One region of the Bradyrhizobium sp. Pa8 genome, then DNA from elsewhere that is predicted to be linked to it. Evidence: riboswitches for the same ligand, from Rfam matches in the RefSeq annotation. Region 1 holds a riboswitch; each other region holds the start of a gene.
The links. Region 1 has a riboswitch for cobalamin ahead of metE (5-methyltetrahydropteroyltriglutamate--homocysteine S-methyltransferase). Riboswitches for the same ligand answer to the same signal wherever they lie in the genome.
Positions count from the first base shown of each region.

Region 1 (4,207 bases):
GGTATCGGCGTGGCCACTTGCCTCCGATAAACCCCGTCTTCGTCGATCCCGCTGGCGAAGCTGCTGCGGGCGATGCCGTTGCGCGACGTTCTATTTGATCCGCTCGGAGCTCAAGCTCCGTCGAACGAACCCGACTCTATCGTAGTGTCACGCTGGCATCAGGAAGCCTTGCGCAGCTCACGGGCCGCCGCGACCATGTTGACGAGCGCCGGACGGACTTCGTCCCATTTGCGAGTCTTTAAGCCGCAATCCGGATTGATCCAGAGCTGTGAGTCCGACAACCGTCGGCGAGCCAGCGCGATGAGATCTCCCATCTCACCGGCTTCGGGAACGCGCGGAGAGTGGATGTCATAGACGCCGGGGCCGATGTCGTTCGGGTATTTGAAGGCCGTGAATGCATCGAGCAGCTCCATTTTAGAACGGGACGTTTCGATCGAGATGACATCTGCGTCCATCGCGGCAATTGCATCGATGATGGCGTTGAACTCCGAATAGCACATGTGGGTATGGATCTGCGTTGCATCGGCGACGCCGGACGAGCAGATGCGGAAGCTGTCCACTGCCCAGTCGAGATAAGGTTTCCAGTCGGATCGGCGGAGCGGCAAACCTTCGCGAAGCGCAGCCTCATCGATTTGGATCATGGTTGCGCCGGCCTTTTCGAGGTCGGCGACCTCGTCACGGATCGCGAGCGCGATCTGACGGCAGGCCTCGCTGCGCGGAACGTCGTCGCGGACGAACGACCAAGTCAGGACCGTCACTGGCCCCGTAAGCATTGCCTTCATAGGCTTTTTGGTCAGCGATTGCGCGTAGCTCCACCAGTCGACGGTCATCGGCTTCGGTCGGGAGACGTCGCCGAACAGGATCGGAGGACGAACGTAACGAGAGCCGTAAGACTGCACCCAAGCGTGCTTGGTGAAAACGAATCCGGAGAGCTGCTCAGAGAAATACTGAACCATGTCGTTGCGCTCGAACTCGCCGTGGACGAGCACGTCGAGCCCGATGTCTTCCTGCCAGCGGACGGCTTGAGCCATTTCCTTCTTCAGAAATTGTTCATACTGCATGTCTGTCAACTTTCCCTTGGCATGCGCGGCGCGGGTGTTGCGAACGTCAGCCGTCTGCGGGAACGACCCGATTGTCGTCGTGGGGAAAAGCGGAAGGCCGAATCGCTTGCGCTGAACCTCGGCCCGGCTCGCAAAAGCGCTGTTGCGGTAGCGCTTATCATCGCCAATATCAGCCGTCCGCTGCGCGACGGCCGTGTCATGGATCTTTGACGATACTCGGCGAGCCATGGCCGCAAGGTCTGATTCGGCAAGCGCGGCGACATTTTCGTCGCCCGCAAGCGCTTTCGCCAAGGCCGTGAGCTCGCCGATCTTCTGAACCGAGAAGGCAAGCCAGCTCTTTACGTCCGAATCGAGATCGGTCTCGAGCTCAAGGTCGATGGGGACATGCAAGAGCGAGCAAGAGGGCGCGAGCTGCACGCGATCCTTGCCGAATTTTGCAATGACGGGCTTGAACCGCTCCACAAGTGCCGACAGGTTGGAACGCCAAACATTGCGGCCATCGATCACACCGAGCGAAATCACGAGGTCCGCGCGGGCGCCGAATTCAATCTGGCTCAATTGTTGGGGAGCGCGGATAAGATCGACGTGCAGTCCGGCCACAGGCAGCGCCAGAGCGGTCGCCAGATTGTCGCCGATCGCCCCGAAATAAGTGGCAAGCATGACCTTGATGCCAGCTACCTCCTTGACGAGACGCTTATAGGCGCGTTGGAGCGCATTCCGCGTGGTCTCGTCGAGATCAAGCACCAAGCACGGCTCGTCAAGCTGGACCCACTCGGCTCCACGTTTCGCCAGTTCCTTGAGCACCTCGACATAGACCGGCACGAGATTATCGAGCAGCGAAATCGGATCGAACGCCAGATCGGCGCTCTTGCCGAGTTTCAGGAAGCTGACTGGTCCTACCAGAACCGGACGCGTTTGATAGCCAAGGGTTTTCGCCTCCTCATATTCCTCGATCGGCTTTCGGGAGGAGAGCCTGAAGGTCTGACCTTTGTGGAATTCGGGCACCATGTAGTGGTAGTTAGTATCGAACCACTTGGTCATCTCCTGCGCGGCAGAGCCGCGGGCATCATGGGCATGACTGCAACTCGCGTCATCATCCTCGCCTTGCGAGCCGCGCGCCATAGCGAAATAGGTCTTCAGCGAGACCGGACCGCCCTCCCAGCCATACGCCTCAGGAATGGCGCCAACCATGACGCTCGTGTCGAGAACCTGATCATAGAGTGAAAAGTCATTTGACGGGATGACGGTGACGCCAAGCGAATTCTGACGCGCCCAATTGGCGACACGAAGACCGGCCGTAGTTTCAAGAAGCTGCTGGTCGCTGATCTTGCCGACCCAAAAGTCTTCGAGTGCCTGCTTGAGTTCGCGGCGTGGCCCGATACGTGGCATGCCGAGGGTTGCGACAGGAAGGGAGAGAAGAGACATAGCTTTAACCCCATTGTGGTGGGGGCAAAGGCCATGGCGGACGCAGGCAGGAGGGCCACGAAAGCGCCTGCTGCTTGGCGTACCACCGGGACACCCCGCCCGTGGACGATTATGTTGTCGGGGCAGGTCTCCTGGCTCGCGGGTCATCGCCTACATCCGGCCTTCCCGAAGCCTCTGCTTCAGTGACACGTGTGGATGCAGGCTCGCCGCTTACAGTTGCGGGGGCAGCGCCGGCATTACTTCAATCCGAAAGGATCGAGAGCGCACCGGCTTCCCCTCTTAGCTCCAGATCAAGCGAGACCTGGAGAACCTCGACGCCTTCGATTATCTGTAACCGAACGGTTACGTCAACCTCTGAGGATCAGCTTTTCTGCGGCATGCCGGCAGGTACGATGGTCTCAACAATGGAGATCATCGGCCTCTCTGGCTTTGTGCGCTTGCATCAGATCGACGAGCTTGGCCGCAACACCGTCACGTTGCGCCGTAATGCGTTTCATAGGCCATACCATCCGGAGCGCCGGGCGGCGGCCACATGATCATCGCGTAGCCGATTTGTCGGATTTCGACGCTGTGAAGACCGCCACACCGATCGAATAGCTCGACCAAGGATGCAACATCGATCTCGGCCAGCGTCCCCTTGAGGGCCATTGTTGTCGATAGGCCTCGCGCCTTGAATGGAAGTGGAGAGCGCTTGGGACCTTCCATCGCCTGGGGTTACCACTGCGGCTCTTTAGCGCGGCAATTCAATCAGAATCGATCTCACGGACCCTCTCTCATTTCTTTTATCCAACACGGCGCTGAACGGAGCTGCAATTTCTGCATCAATCGCCCAGCGAAGCGTATGCTTTGTGTCGCGATCAACTACCAATGTTAGCAATTGATCGAGCTGATGGATCCGGTCAATCATAGATTAAAGCCCGTCGCGCAGGGTCAGACCTCACCTGTCCGAGATCCCGAAGAACGCACAAGGGGGTGGTTCGTCGCTGTCACCACGGATCTTGACGGATTTGGTTATGCGGTCCGCAACTTGGCGTTCCACAGGTTCTATCGCAGCTGAATAGCTCGGCCTGGGGATCAAACCGCAAATTTGGAGAGTGCCGCTATGAGTGCAACGATCGTGTCGGACAGCGTCATTCCTCGCGCCGACGTCATCAAACGCGCAGCGCGCATCGGCGCAGAAATTAGAAACATCAACCTGTGCGGTGATTTGCCGGACCAGACGATCGCCGCCATCAATGAGCTGCTGCTCGAGCACAAGGTTGTCTTCTTTCGCGACCAGGGTCATCTCGACGACGCCGAGCAGGAGCGCTTTGCTCTTCGTTTCGGAAGTCTGGCGCCTCATCCGATGCTCGGTGCCATTAAGGGGACGGCGTCGATCATCGAGCTTGATTCGGCTCGCGCCGGTAGCCGGGCCGACCTGTGGCACACCGATGGAACCTTCATCGATGCCTACCCCAAGATCGCGGTGCTCCGAGGCATCGTGATGCCAACGTTCGGTGGCGATACGGTCTGGTCAAATACCGTCACGGCCTACCTCGACCTGGCACCGCCGCTGCAACGGCTTGCGGACAAGCTCTGGGCCGTCCACAGCAACGCCTTCGACTATGCAATACTGCCCCGCGCCAGCGAGCTCGACAAGAAGCACTTGGACGAAGTCTTCACGAAAACGATCTATCAGACGGAGCATCCCGTCGTGCGCGTCCATCCCGAGACCGGCGAAC
Region 1 covers NZ_CP176767.1:1,728,064-1,732,270, forward strand. Annotated here, with positions in the region: gene metE (5-methyltetrahydropteroyltriglutamate--homocysteine S-methyltransferase) at 159-2,486, opposite strand; cobalamin riboswitch at 2,591-2,815, opposite strand; gene ACKWRH_RS07895 (hypothetical protein) at 2,958-3,134, opposite strand; gene ACKWRH_RS07900 (TauD/TfdA dioxygenase family protein) at 3,589-4,207, shown strand, end outside.

Region 2 (4,207 bases), 1.6 Mb from region 1:
TCAGCGGCTGCACGTTCAGCGCACGCAGCACCAGCCGATGCCCCTGCTCCGCCGATTGATGCGACGGCAGCAGGAATGGCTGGCACGACGGGTTCAGCCGCACCGCTGCCAGCGCCGCCACCGATACGATGAAGCCATCGATCAACACGGGAATACGGGCTTGCGCAGCCGCAATGATGGCGCCGCAAATCGCCGCGATTTCGAGGCCCCCGACGGCGCACAGGATCTTTTCCGGCGAAGCGCCTGCAACGCCATGCCGCGCGATCGCAGCGTCGATCACGCGCGCCTTGTACGCACGGCCGGCCGCATCGACGCCGGTACCGCTGCCCGCGATCTCCTCGGCACTGATGCCGAGCAGGCTCGCCGCAATCGCCGCCGACGTCGTGGTATTGCCGATGCCCATCTCGCCGAAGATCAGGAGATCGGGCCTGCCGGCTGCCGCGCGCGCGACTGCGCGCTGTCCGACTTCGAAGGCGAATGCCAGCTCCGTGGGGGTGAGCGCAGCTTCCACGCTGAAATCGCGCGTGCCGCTGCGCGGCTTGTCAATGACGATTCCTGCCATCGCCTCCTGCGCCAGCGTGCCGGCGTCCACGACCTCAAGGTTTGAGCCAAGCTCGCGCGCCAGCACCGAGATCGCGGCACCGCCCGAGGCAAAATTCGCCATCATCGCGATGGTCACTCCTTGCGGATAGGCCGACACGCCCTGCGCGACGATGCCGTGATCGCCGGCGAAGACGATGATCGGCACCCGCGCGGCGCGTGGTTGCTCGGTCGCCTGCAGGCCCGCAAGCTCGACCGCAAGCTGCTCCAGCCGGCCGAGCGCGCCGGCCGGTTTTGTGAGTTGCGCCTGACGCGCGAGCGCCGCCTCGCGGTGGGCGGCGGAGACCTCAGGACATTTTCGATAGACCCATTCGGGGAGCATGCTGCCTCGCTTACGGCCTGCGCTTGAGAATGTAGCTGTCCATGATCCAGCCGTGCCGCGCGCGCGCATCCTGTCGCGCGGCGACGATGTGCGGGCCGATCTCGGCCACAACGCCCGACATGACGATCTGATCGGGCATGCCGAGATAGGCGCCCCACCAAATGTGCAGCCCCGCTGGATCGAGCGACTGGAATGCCGTGCCGCCGTCGAGCATCACCACCACGGTGTCGACGCCCTGCGGCCAGCCGCCCTCGCGCAAGCGGCGCCCCGTGGTGACCAGAAAGGGCTCGCCGATGTCGTTGAGCGGCAGCGCATGCGCCGCGCACAGCGCCTGGATCGAGGTGATGCCGGGCACGACCTCGATATCAGGCAAGGGATCGAGCCGCCGCGCAATGCGCAGCGAGGAATCGTACAGCGAGGGATCGCCCCAGATCAGCAGCGCGACCTTGCCATCATCACCGAGCTGGCTCGCGATCGTCCGCGACCAGGCCGCGGCCACAGCGTCGTGCCAATCGTCCACGCCCTTGTGATAGTCCGCTTCACCGGCATCGCGCACGGGAAGGTCGAACTCGGCAATGCGCGTCGTTTGGTTGGTGAGCACATCCGCGCAGATCGTCCGCCGCAAATCTGCGAGATCGGACTTCGCCGTGCCCTTGCGCGGGATCAGGATGAGATCGGCCGCGTTGATGGCTTGAACGGCGGCGCGCGTGAGCTGCTCGGGATCACCGCAACCGATGCCTATCAGGGAGAGCGTGAGCATCGCGCGTGCAGGGGCGGCCATCGCGGCCGCCCCTTGTCTCTTAAGCCGCGTTGTGCAGGCGCGGCGTGACGAGGCCGGGCGCGGTGACGCCGCGCAGCGATTTTGCCAGCGCCAGCACGCCGAGATCGGCGAGCGGCTCGATCACGATGACGAGCGCATAAGAAGCCGCGAAGGTCGCGATGTTGACGAGGTTGGTCGCACCGAAGCCCGAGCCATAGAGCGCCCAGAACGCGACCCAGGCGATGACACCGGCCTGATACGTGGTCGAAAGCGCCAGCGCCTGGCGATAGCTGAGATCGACATAGGCGGTGTTGCGGGCAATGATCCGCGCGGCGATCGCCTGGATCCCGAACAGCGGCACCAGCAGCGTGGTGACGTTCATGCCGAATTGCGGCAGATCGGGCGGCTCGAAGAAGATGCCCTGGAACAACAGTCCGAACGCAAGGCCGAAGGCCGCGGGCGCAGCCCCAAACAGCAGGAACAGGGTCGAGCCGAGGATGAAGTGCACCTCGGACACGCCGACCGGGAAGTGCGGCAGGATCTCGAAGAAGACGAACACGAGGCCCGTGGTGGCGAGCGTCCGCGCCGCGAACGACATGATGCCCTGCTCGCGCACGGTCTCGATCGCGAGCTTCAACGCAACGCCGCCGACGGCGATGCCGGTTGCGTAACTCAACACGAGCTTGGCGCCCGATACGACTCCGGGTTCGATATGCATGGTTCAGTTCCTTCCTGCCGTCACACCCGACGGCCTTGGCCACAAAACATGCACGGCCGGTCTCCTGGCTCGCGGTTCACTGGGGTTCTCCGGCCTTCCCGAGCCTCGCGGCCCAGTGGCTGATCGGAGCCCCTCACCGCTTACAGTCGCGGGGGCGGCTGGGGTTTTGGGCGGCGCAACTGTCCGCCCACCCCCATTCCCGATTATGCTCCGGCGGTTTGCGCCGCCTCGAGCACCATGCGTCTCCTGTGTGCCCCTTTCGCCAGCCGGGCGTCAAGGGGCGAAGGGCGGCCGGGACGGTCATGACGGATAATCGCCCGCCAGCGCGCCGAACAGGATCACGGCGGCCGTCGAGGCGGCGCCGCCCCGCGCAAGCTGCTCGGCCAGTTCGGCAATGGTGGTGCGAACCAGCCGCTCGTCGGGACGACCGAGGGATTCGGCGAACAGCGCCGGGGTATCAGGGGCGAGGCCGTGCTCGATCAATTTTGCGACAAGCGCCGGAAAGGTGCGCCGGCCCATATAGACCACGGTGGTCGCTTCGGGATCCGCCAGCGCCGCCCAGTTCAAATTCTGCGGCAGCTCGCCGGTGACATCGGCCCCGGTCACGAATTGCACCCGGCGCGAGGTGTGGCGCCGGGTCAGGGGAATGCCGGCTTGCGCGGCGGCGACACAGGCCGAGGTGATTCCGGGAATGATCTCGTAGCCGATGCCGGCTTCGCGCAGCGCCTCCAGCTCCTCCTCGAGCCGGCCAAAGATACCGGCATCGCCCGACTTCAACCGCACCACACGGACGCCGGCCGCGGCATAGTCGACCAGCAGGCGGTTGACGTGGTGCTGCTTGGTCGAGGGCCGCCCTGCCCGCTTCCCGACTGCGACGAGATTGGCGCCGGGCCGGGCCAGATCGAGGATCGCGCCCGAGGCGAGGTCGTCGTAGAGCACGACGTCGGCATCGCGCAGCCGCGCGGCGCCTTTGAGCGTGAGGAGCTCGGGGTCGCCGGGGCCGGCCGAGATGAAAGTGACAAAACCGCTCACCGATCCTCCGCGATCAGATGGAAGAACGTGCCGGTGGCAAGGCCGCGGCGCGAGCCGGTCTCGGCGATGACCGCGCCTGTTGCATCGTGCACGACCGCCAGCGGCGTATCCGGCTGCGCGAGGATCGTCGAATAGTGGAACTCGTGGCCGCGCAGGCGCGCGCCGGCCTGATGGCCCGGCATCGGCGCGGCGAGCGAAGCGAGACGATAGCCGAGATGCATGCGGCGCTTGGCAAAGCTCGTCTCCAGTCCGAGCAGGCCCGTCATCTCATGGCGAATGCCGTCGGCATCGGTCAGAGCGGTTCCCAGCACCATATAGCCTCCGCATTCGCCGTGCACCGGCCGTGTGTCAGCGAAGGCGCACAAGCCGCTGCGAAAGCGGGCATTGGCCGCGATCTTCCCCGCGTGCAGTTCGGGATAGCCGCCGGGCAGCCAGCAGACATCGGCGCTGGCATCGGGCGCTTCATCGGCAAGCGGCGAGAATGTCGAGATCTCGGCGCCGGCCGCGCGCCAGGCCTCCAGCATGTGCGGATAGACGAAGGAGAACGCGGCATCGCGGGCAAGCGCAATGCGCTGCCCGGGCGGCGTCACATTCATGCCGTTTGCCGCCGGTTGCGGCGACCAGCTTGCTGCCGATCGCAGCACCGCATCGAGATCGACATGCTCGGCTACGAAGCGCGCGGCTTCGTCGATCAGCTTGCCGATCTCGGCCTGCTCTTCGGCCTGCACCAGGCCGAGATGCCGTTTCGGCAGGCTGATCTCGGCATGGCGCGGCA
Region 2 covers NZ_CP176767.1:3,352,115-3,356,321, reverse strand. Annotated here, with positions in the region: gene cobT (nicotinate-nucleotide--dimethylbenzimidazole phosphoribosyltransferase) at 1-922, opposite strand, end outside; gene cobF (precorrin-6A synthase (deacetylating)) at 933-1,682, opposite strand; gene ACKWRH_RS15000 (energy-coupling factor ABC transporter permease) at 1,723-2,400, opposite strand; cobalamin riboswitch at 2,438-2,655, opposite strand; gene cobA (uroporphyrinogen-III C-methyltransferase) at 2,701-3,432, opposite strand; gene ACKWRH_RS14990 (cobyrinate a,c-diamide synthase) at 3,429-4,207, opposite strand, start outside.
Region 2: it holds a riboswitch for cobalamin, as region 1 does, so the genes downstream of both, ACKWRH_RS15000 (energy-coupling factor ABC transporter permease) here and metE (5-methyltetrahydropteroyltriglutamate--homocysteine S-methyltransferase) in region 1, are expected to answer to the same signal.

Region 3 (4,207 bases), 1.3 Mb from region 1:
GAGGCCGCCGATCTCCACCGGCAGCTTCGTGTCGAAGCGGTAGGAGGCTCCGGCGTTGGCGATGAAGTTGGGAACGTTGGGCGGCGTCTTGCCCGAATAGGACTGGAAGTCGCCATTGCCGTCGACATAGGTGAAGTCGATGAAGCGCGACTGCACGAAGGCGACGTTGCCCCACAGCTTCAGGCCTGCGACCGGATTGACCGCGGCGGCGATCTCGACGCCCTTGGAGGCGATCTTGCCGGCGACGTTGAAGAGGATGCCGCTTTCGGGGACGTAGACGTTCTTGCGCTCGATGTCGAAGGCCGAGAACGTGGCCTCCGCGCGCTTGTCGGCCGACAGCACTTTCACGCCGGTCTCGTAGGTTCGCGACGTCGTGAGCAGCAGCGGCGTCGTGGGCCTGAGGATGAAGATGTTCGCCACCGTCGGGTCGGCTGCCGTCGCGTACTGGCTGTAAAGCATCACGCCGGGCGCGATGTCCCAGGCGTAGCCGATGCGTCCGGTGACCGGATTGAACGTCTTCGAGAAAGGATAGCTGGCTTTCAGGAGGCCGTTCTCGTCGAAGCGGGTCCGCGACAGCTCGATATTCTCAAAACGGATGCCGCCGATCAGCGCGAAGGTCGAGGTCAGCTTGAGCCGGTCCTCGAACGACAGCGAGGCAGTGTCGAGATGCGTGTAGATCTTCTCGTCGCTGCGCGGGCCGTAGAGGCCGCGATCCGGGTTGAGGAGGTCGACGTAGTCGTTGAAGAACAGCGTGTCCTGCGAGACGTTGAACTGGTTGCTGCTCGCCGCCACGGTGGCGACGAAGCGATTGTCCATTCCGCCGACGTTGGAATTAACGGTGAGGTCGGTGATGTTGCCGTAGAGTCGCTGGGCGTGATCCAGTGCCAGGCGTTCGCGATAGATGCTCTGCGCGCCCGCGAAATTGCCTATTGTCTGGTCAAACGACGAGATCTCGTTGTTGAACCAGTGCCGGTGGGCGTCATAGCCATAGACCTGGCTCTTCAGCGAGATGTTGTTGGTGATGTCCCATTGAAAGCCGCTGCGCAGCCAGAGCTCGTTGGCGCCGCTGTGATTGTCGAGCACGTTGTAGTTCGTCGTCAGCGTGCGCGCGTCGATGGTGACCGGGACCGGCGTGCCGCCGCCGAGGTAATAGTTACTCCACCGACCGGACACGATGCCGTTCGTCGGCACGATGCCCGGCGCGTTCGCGGGCACCAGCGGCGTTCCCCAGTAGAAGCGGTCGTTGTCCTGCCTGTATTCGGCCGCGCCCCAGATCTTCAGGTTCTCGTTGACGCGATAGTTCAGCTGGCCCGAAACGTTGCTGAGCTTCGAATAGGTGTCGTCGATAAAGCCCTTGTTGTTGAAATGGCTGATGTCAAAGCGGTAGTCGAGCCCGTTGATCAGCGTGCTGCCGCCCGAGCCGTAGCCGGCGCGATAGCCGTTGAAGGAATCGTAGGACGTGAAGGCGTCGTTGATAACAGGCCCGGTATGCGGCACCTTGTTCACGTAGTTGATGGCGCCGCCGGTCGCGCCGAGGCCCGCCACCAGCGAGTCCGGTCCCTTGATGATCTCGACCTGCTGGAGGCCAGCCACGTCCATGGGACGGCCGGTCATGGTCGACGGCCCGATCGGGATGCCGTTGTAGAGCGTGGAGATCTGGTCGCTGGTAAAGCCACGCATCGAGAAGATGGCGGGCGCACCGGGCGCATCGCCGCCGATGACGCCGACTGCAGCCTTGGCGACGTCGGTCGTGGTCCGGATGCCCAGATCCTGCATCGTCCGCTGACTGATGACCTCGACGGTCGCCGGCATTTCCCGCGCCGTGATGCCGAGCCGGGAGCCGACATCGGTGACGGCGGCCGTGTTGAGCGGCGTCTGCACCGGGCCGCTCGGAGCTTGCGTGGCAGGAACGGCGACAGCAGGGGCGCCACGATTGCGTCCCGCGGCGCGCCGGGCCGCGCGCGGCTTCTGGGTGCCGGGGCTTATGGCGGGAGCCTGTCTCGGAGCAGGCGGGGTGACGATCACCGGGCCGACCTCCCGGGAGCGGTTGTCCTGCGCCGCGCTTTGCGCGAGCGCCGCGGACGACAGCGACACCGACGAGAGCAGAGTAATCAGGAAAGCATGCGACAACGCTGGCCTCGCGCCAGCACCGAAATGAAGATTTTGCACGACAACGCTCTGCGGCGACGCAAACAAACCGTCACCGCGGTTGCCTTCGTCATCCACCTTCGCCCCAGGCGGCGGATGCACCGGCTACTTGTCCGACATCAGGGCACCCCGCCCAATGCGTTCGCGCGTGACCATGGCTGGCAGCAGGTTTCCTGGCTCGCGGGTCATCGCCTTCGACCACCTTCCCAGAGGCCCAAGCGGGGCTCCAGTGGTTCGTTTGGTCGTCGGCTATCCGCCTACAGTTGCGGGGGCAGCCGCGGAATTGCCCACCGAGGTGGACGCACCGCATTCCCTTGAAGAGTCCTTGCGGACACTACCGATCACGAAACTGGCATCCGGGGATAAGCGCGTCAACATCCGCGTGGGCTGTTCGATGGGCCGGTCGGTCGATGGTGGCCTTGTGTTGCTGTTTTGCACGATAGTCCGAAGGACCGCGTCGAAACGTCCGGCCCGGCCTCCGGACGAGCCCGGGTAACGAACGCTTGACCACGATCAATGACTGCCTTTGGTGCCCGAATGTGCTACTGAGGCCGTGTTCCGGCCTGACAAGGTAAGTCGATATTGATGCAGTTCGTCCGTACCATCCTGGCAGTCGCCATCGCCATATCCCTGGCGATGCTGCCGGTTGGCGCGTCCGCGGCGAACCTCGCAATGTCGTCGGATGGCATGCAGACGGCCATGCACGTGAGCGGCGACGCCGACATGTCGATGGACGATTGTTGTCCCGACATGAAGGGAACGGGCTCCCATAGCGGCGGTTACAAGTGCGGGATGGGCTTCTGCTGCGTTGGCGGGATCATCGCGCTCGGTGATGTCAGGCCCGTGGCGTTCGAACGTCTCGCCGTCGTGGCCAGCAAGATGGCTATTCCGCCGGATCAGGTCGTTTCCTTCCGCGGCGGCAGTCCTCCTTTCCGACCTCCTCGAATCTGATCTCGCAAAGCCCGAGACGCGAGCGGCATGGCTGCTCGCGACGACGACTGACGTGCGCGCTTCACGCGCCACGGCGAAAGATCAATTCATGAGGACAGGACAATGCTTTCCAAAATCAGCACCGCGGCTCTCGCCGCCACCCTTTCGCTTGCCGCTTCCGCCGCGATGGCGGGCGCGGGCGACTACGCCTTCGAGCCCGTCACTCCGCAGATGAAGAAGGGCGAAGACGTCACGCTCGCCGTTCGCCTGACGAACAAGCAGACCGGCAAGCCGATACCGGATGCGGTCATCTTCAAGACCCGCCTCGACATGGCTCCGGACGGGATGGCCGAGATGGAATCGGCGGTCGCGCCGCTGCCGTCCAGGGAGCCGGGTGTGTACGCCTTCAAGACGGACCTGCCGATGGCTGGACGCTACCAGATGACGCTGTCTGTGAAGTTGCAGGGCGAACCGGAGACGGTCACCGGCAAGGTGATCGTCACGGCGATCAAGTGAGCGTTCGGGCGCTGCCCGGCGGCGCCCGACATTCCCCTTTTTCCTTCACACGGACGCGCGCTCCCGGGCGCGCGGATACACGACATGAAAACGCTGCGTCTCCTGACGGCACTTGCGCTGGGCGGTGGCCTGGTCCTGGCCGGCGACTACTGGCATTCGAACGGTGCGGGCTGGCTCGCTGAGGCCGACATATCATCGGCTGCGGCCGCCGCGGAGCCAACTCCGCTCTACTACCGCGATCCAGATGGTGCGCCGCTCTGGTCTGCCGGTCCGAAGAAGGACGACCGCGGGCGGGACTATCTGCCGGTCTACGACGAAGCTGGCGCGGCCGTCGCGCCGGCGCCGCCGAAGGCGGCTTCGCCGCGAAAAATCCTCTACTACCGCAATCCCATGGGGCTGCCCGATACGTCGCCCGTCCCAAAGAAGGATCCGATGGGGATGGACTATGTCGCCGTTTACGAAGGCGACGACGCCGACGACGGCACGGTGAAGCTGTCGCCCGGCAAGATCCAGCGCGCGGGCGTGAAGTCCGAGCCCGTCACGCGGCGCTCGATCAGGGTCTCGGTGAAGGCGCCTGGCACGATCCAGCTCGATGAACGCCGCGTGTCGGTGA
Region 3 covers NZ_CP176767.1:3,033,002-3,037,208, forward strand. Annotated here, with positions in the region: gene ACKWRH_RS13720 (TonB-dependent receptor) at 1-2,130, opposite strand, end outside; cobalamin riboswitch at 2,295-2,502, opposite strand; gene ACKWRH_RS13725 (hypothetical protein) at 2,734-3,099, shown strand; gene ACKWRH_RS13730 (FixH family protein) at 3,202-3,594, shown strand; gene ACKWRH_RS13735 (efflux RND transporter periplasmic adaptor subunit) at 3,679-4,207, shown strand, end outside.
Region 3: it holds a riboswitch for cobalamin, as region 1 does, so the genes downstream of both, ACKWRH_RS13720 (TonB-dependent receptor) here and metE (5-methyltetrahydropteroyltriglutamate--homocysteine S-methyltransferase) in region 1, are expected to answer to the same signal.

Region 4 (4,207 bases), 1.6 Mb from region 1:
CGCCTGCCATCGGCGCAGCGATGACGCCACGCGCGGGATCGTAAAAGCCCATCTCGGGCAGGTTCATCTCGCCGACGACCGGGCCCGCGTAAAGACCCGAGGCCAGCGCGAGCTGCGCAATCGCAGCCTGGGCTGCAACGGGACCACCGGTGTCGCAGAGCACCTTGAGCCGGCGCAGCGTCGAAACCGGCAGGGTCGAGTAGGCATCGAGCCGCGTGTCGTCGCGGCCGTCGGCCGGCAGCACGGCCAGCACGATATTGCGGTCCTTCGCAAGCTGCTGCAGAGCCGCGAGCCCGTACGGCCAATAGGACTCACCGCCGATCAGGCGCACCAGGATGCCGCGCGCCTGCGACAGCGTGCGCTCGATATAGGTGTCGACCGACAACGGATGACGCAGCTCCGCGAGATTGGCGAGCCGCAGCGACGGCAGGCTGTTGCGGCCGCGCCGCCAGCCGGCCGCGAACGCGGCAAGATCGGAATCCGAGTACGAGAGCACCACGAGATCGGCCGGGTCCTGGCCGATGTCCCTTGGCGTCGCGGTCTCCTCGAGACCGCGGCTCTCGCGGAAGACGACGTGCATCAGATACCAGATCCTGAAAGACCAAGTCCTGCCTTGATCGCGGCCTCGTCGATGTCGCCGTGCTCGCCGATCACGACGAGTTTCGACTGCCTGAGAGCTGCGCCCCAGGGCTTGTCGAACTGGTGGCGCACGCGCTCGCCGACCGCTTGCAGCAACAGGCGCATCGGCTTGCCCACGACCGCGATATAGCCCTTGACGCGCAGCACGTTCTGCTCGCGCGAAAGACGCTGCACCGACGCGACCAGTGCGTCGATGTCGCTGACCTCCGGAAGATCGATCACGACGGAGGCGAAATCGTCGTGCTCGTGATCCTCCTCGCCGTCGTGATGCGAGGGGCGCGCGGCGAGATCGTTCTCTGCGGCAGCGCCGAGGCCGAGGATCACGCGCGCATCGATCGCGCCATCGGTGACGGATAGCATCGGCACACGGCGCGGCATCTCGGCGGTGATGGCGGCCTTGGCGGCTTCGATCCCTGCGACCCCGGCAAGATCGGCCTTGGTCAGCAGCACGATGTCGGCGCAGGCGATCTGGTCCTCGAACACTTCCGACAGCGGCGTCTCGTGATCGAGATTTTCGTCCGCCGCGCGCTGCGCTTCCACCGCAGCCGGGTCCGGCGCAAAACGGCCGGCGGCGACAGCCTCGGCATCGGCGAGTGCGATCACGCCGTCGACCGTGATGCGCGAGCGGATCTCCGGCCAGTCGAACGCCTTCAACAGCGGCTTCGGCAGCGCCAGGCCCGAGGTCTCGATCAGGATGTGATCGGGCCGCACCGGCCGCGCCAAAAGCTTTTCCATGGTCGGGATGAAATCGTCCGCAACGGTGCAGCAGATGCAGCCATTGGCGAGCTCGACGATATTCTCCTCCGGGCAATTCGCATCGGCGCAGGATTTCAGGATCTCGCCATCGACACCCTCGCTGCCGAACTCGTTGACGAGCACGGCGAGCTTCTTGCCGTCAGGGTTTGCGAGCAGATGCTGGATCAGCGTGGTCTTGCCGGAGCCGAGAAAACCCGTGACCACCGTGACAGGGACTTTTGCGAGCGAGTTCATTCGGCGGCCTCCGGCACGACGGCAATGGGGGGAATGCGAGCAAGCGATTGCTTGCGGAAGATTTCGGGACGGCTGCGCCAGGGCACGAGGCCGTCGGGCGCGGCGGCATAAGCCGCAGCACCCGCGACCACGTCGCTCGCATGGGCCTCTGACAGGCGGCCATAGACATAGGACCAGCGGCCGGGCGCGCTGAGCGCAACCGAGCAACCCTGGCTGCATGCCGACAGGCATTCAACGGGAACCACATTGACGCCCTCGGGCACGCCGGCATCGAGGATCGCGCCATGCAGGCGCTTGCCGGGCGTCGTCTCACCCTCGTCGAGCGTCTGGCCGGCGCGGCAGGTGATACAGACGTGAAGTGTGACGCTCATCGCCTCTTCCAGGATAAACGGCGGGAGGCGAAGAGGCACACGGACCATTCCCCCGAAGGTCCGTTTCCCCGTCGCGGAACACCCCGTCCGCCGGTCCAAAACTCGTCCGCGCTGGCAGGTCTCCCGGCTTGCGGAGCAGGGCTTTTGGCCCTTCGATCCCCGCCTTCCCGATCCCCTGGGGGATCAGTGGCTTCGGGCATCTCTCCGGTCACGGTCGCGGGGGCGGCTGCAGTTTGGACCCGAATCTTGTCGATTCGGACCCTATCGCATTCCCTCTTCGCCTGTCATAGGACAGGAACCAACGCCGGGCCACCATTTGCCCCCGGCCGCCTCTTGTCAAGCCGAAGGACCCTGTCAGATGACGCCTGAACCGGATACCCAAACGGCCGAGGAAGCCGACGCCCGCCACGCCGCGAAAATGGCGAAAATCAAGGTCGCCCGCGACAAGATCATGGCGACCAAGAGCGGCGAAAAGGGCCTCATCATCGTCCACACCGGCGCTGGCAAGGGCAAGTCCTCCTCCGCTTTCGGCATGATCGTCCGCTGCGTCGCCCACGGCTTCCCCTGCGCGGTCGTGCAGTTCATCAAGGGCGCCTGGGACACCGGCGAGCGGCGCCTGCTCACCGGCCATTTCGGCGAGCTCTGCCAGTTCCATGCGATGGGCGAAGGTTTCACCTGGGAGACACAGGACCGCGCCCGCGACATCGCCGCGGCGCAGGCCGGCTGGGCGAAGGCCAAGGAGCTGATATCAGATTCCAATCTGCGCATGGTCGTGCTCGACGAGATCAACATCGCGCTGCGCTACGACTATCTCGACATCGCCGAGGTCGTCGACTTCCTGAAAACGCACAAGCCACCGATGACGCATGTCGTGCTCACCGGGCGCAACGCCAAGGACGAGCTGATCGAGATCGCCGATCTCGTCACCGAGATGACGCTGGTGAAGCACCCCTTCCGCTCCGGCATCAAGGCGCAAGCCGGCGTCGAATTCTGACGACGCCAAGTTCTGAAAACACCAAGTTCTGAAAACACCATGGCGCGCGCATTGATGATCCAGGGGGCCGGCTCGGACGTGGGCAAGTCGCTCATCGTCGCCGGCCTCGCCCGCGCCTCCACGCGGCGCGGCCTGCGCGTGCTGCCCTTCAAGCCGCAGAACATGTCGAACAACGCGGCCGTCACTGTCGACGGCGGCGAGATCGGTCGCGCCCAGGCGCTGCAGGCGCTGGCCGCCGGCGTCGAGCCGCACACCGACATGAACCCGGTGCTGCTGAAGCCCGAGACCGATGTCGGCGCACAAATCATCGTCCAGGGAAAGCGCATCGCGACCGCGCGGGCGCGTGAATATGCGGCGATGAAGCCGTCGCTGATGGGCGCGGTGCTGGACAGCTTCGAGCGGCTGAAGGCGCGCGGCGATCTGGTGCTGGTCGAAGGCGCCGGCAGCCCGGCCGAGGTGAATTTGCGCAAGGCCGACATCGCCAATATGGGCTTTGCGCGCAAGGCCGACGTGCCGGTCGTGCTGGTCGGCGACATCGACCGCGGCGGCGTCATCGCCCAGCTCGTCGGCATCAAGACGGTGATCGACCCCGACGATGCCGCGATGATCCAGGGTTTCGTCATCAACAAGTTCCGCGGCGACCCCTCACTGTTCGACGACGGCTACAAGCTGATCGAGCAGAAGACCGCGTGGCGCGGCCTTGGCGTGCTGCCCTGGTTCGCGCGCGCCGGCGAGCTGCCGGCCGAGGACGCGCTGGGCTTGAGCGATGCGCGCAAGCCCGGCCAGTGCAAGATCGCATGCCTCGCGCTGTCGCGGATCGCCAATTTCGACGATCTCGATCCGCTGAAACTCGAACCTGGCGTCGATCTCGTGATGGTGCGCCCCGGCGAAGCGATTCCCGGCGACGTCCGCCTCGTCATCATCCCCGGCTCGAAATCCACCCGCGGCGATCTCGCCTTCCTGCGCGCGCAGGGCTGGGACATCGATCTCCTGGCGCATCACCGCCGGGGCGGCCATGTGCTTGGCCTCTGCGGCGGCTATCAGATGCTCGGGCGCAGCGTCGCCGACCCTGATGGAATCGAAGGCCCCGCCGGCGACACGCCGGGTCTCGGACTTCTGGACGTGGAAACAGTGATGAGCCCGCAGAAGACGCTGACGCGCGTCGCGGCCGTGCATGCCGCCACGGACCAGCCGATCGAGGCTTACGAAATCC
Region 4 covers NZ_CP176767.1:3,338,396-3,342,602, reverse strand. Annotated here, with positions in the region: gene cobN (cobaltochelatase subunit CobN) at 1-580, opposite strand, end outside; gene cobW (cobalamin biosynthesis protein CobW) at 580-1,629, opposite strand; gene ACKWRH_RS14935 (DUF1636 family protein) at 1,626-2,000, opposite strand; cobalamin riboswitch at 2,097-2,318, opposite strand; gene cobO (cob(I)yrinic acid a,c-diamide adenosyltransferase) at 2,359-2,994, shown strand; gene ACKWRH_RS14925 (cobyric acid synthase) at 3,034-4,207, shown strand, end outside.
Region 4: it holds a riboswitch for cobalamin, as region 1 does, so the genes downstream of both, ACKWRH_RS14935 (DUF1636 family protein) here and metE (5-methyltetrahydropteroyltriglutamate--homocysteine S-methyltransferase) in region 1, are expected to answer to the same signal.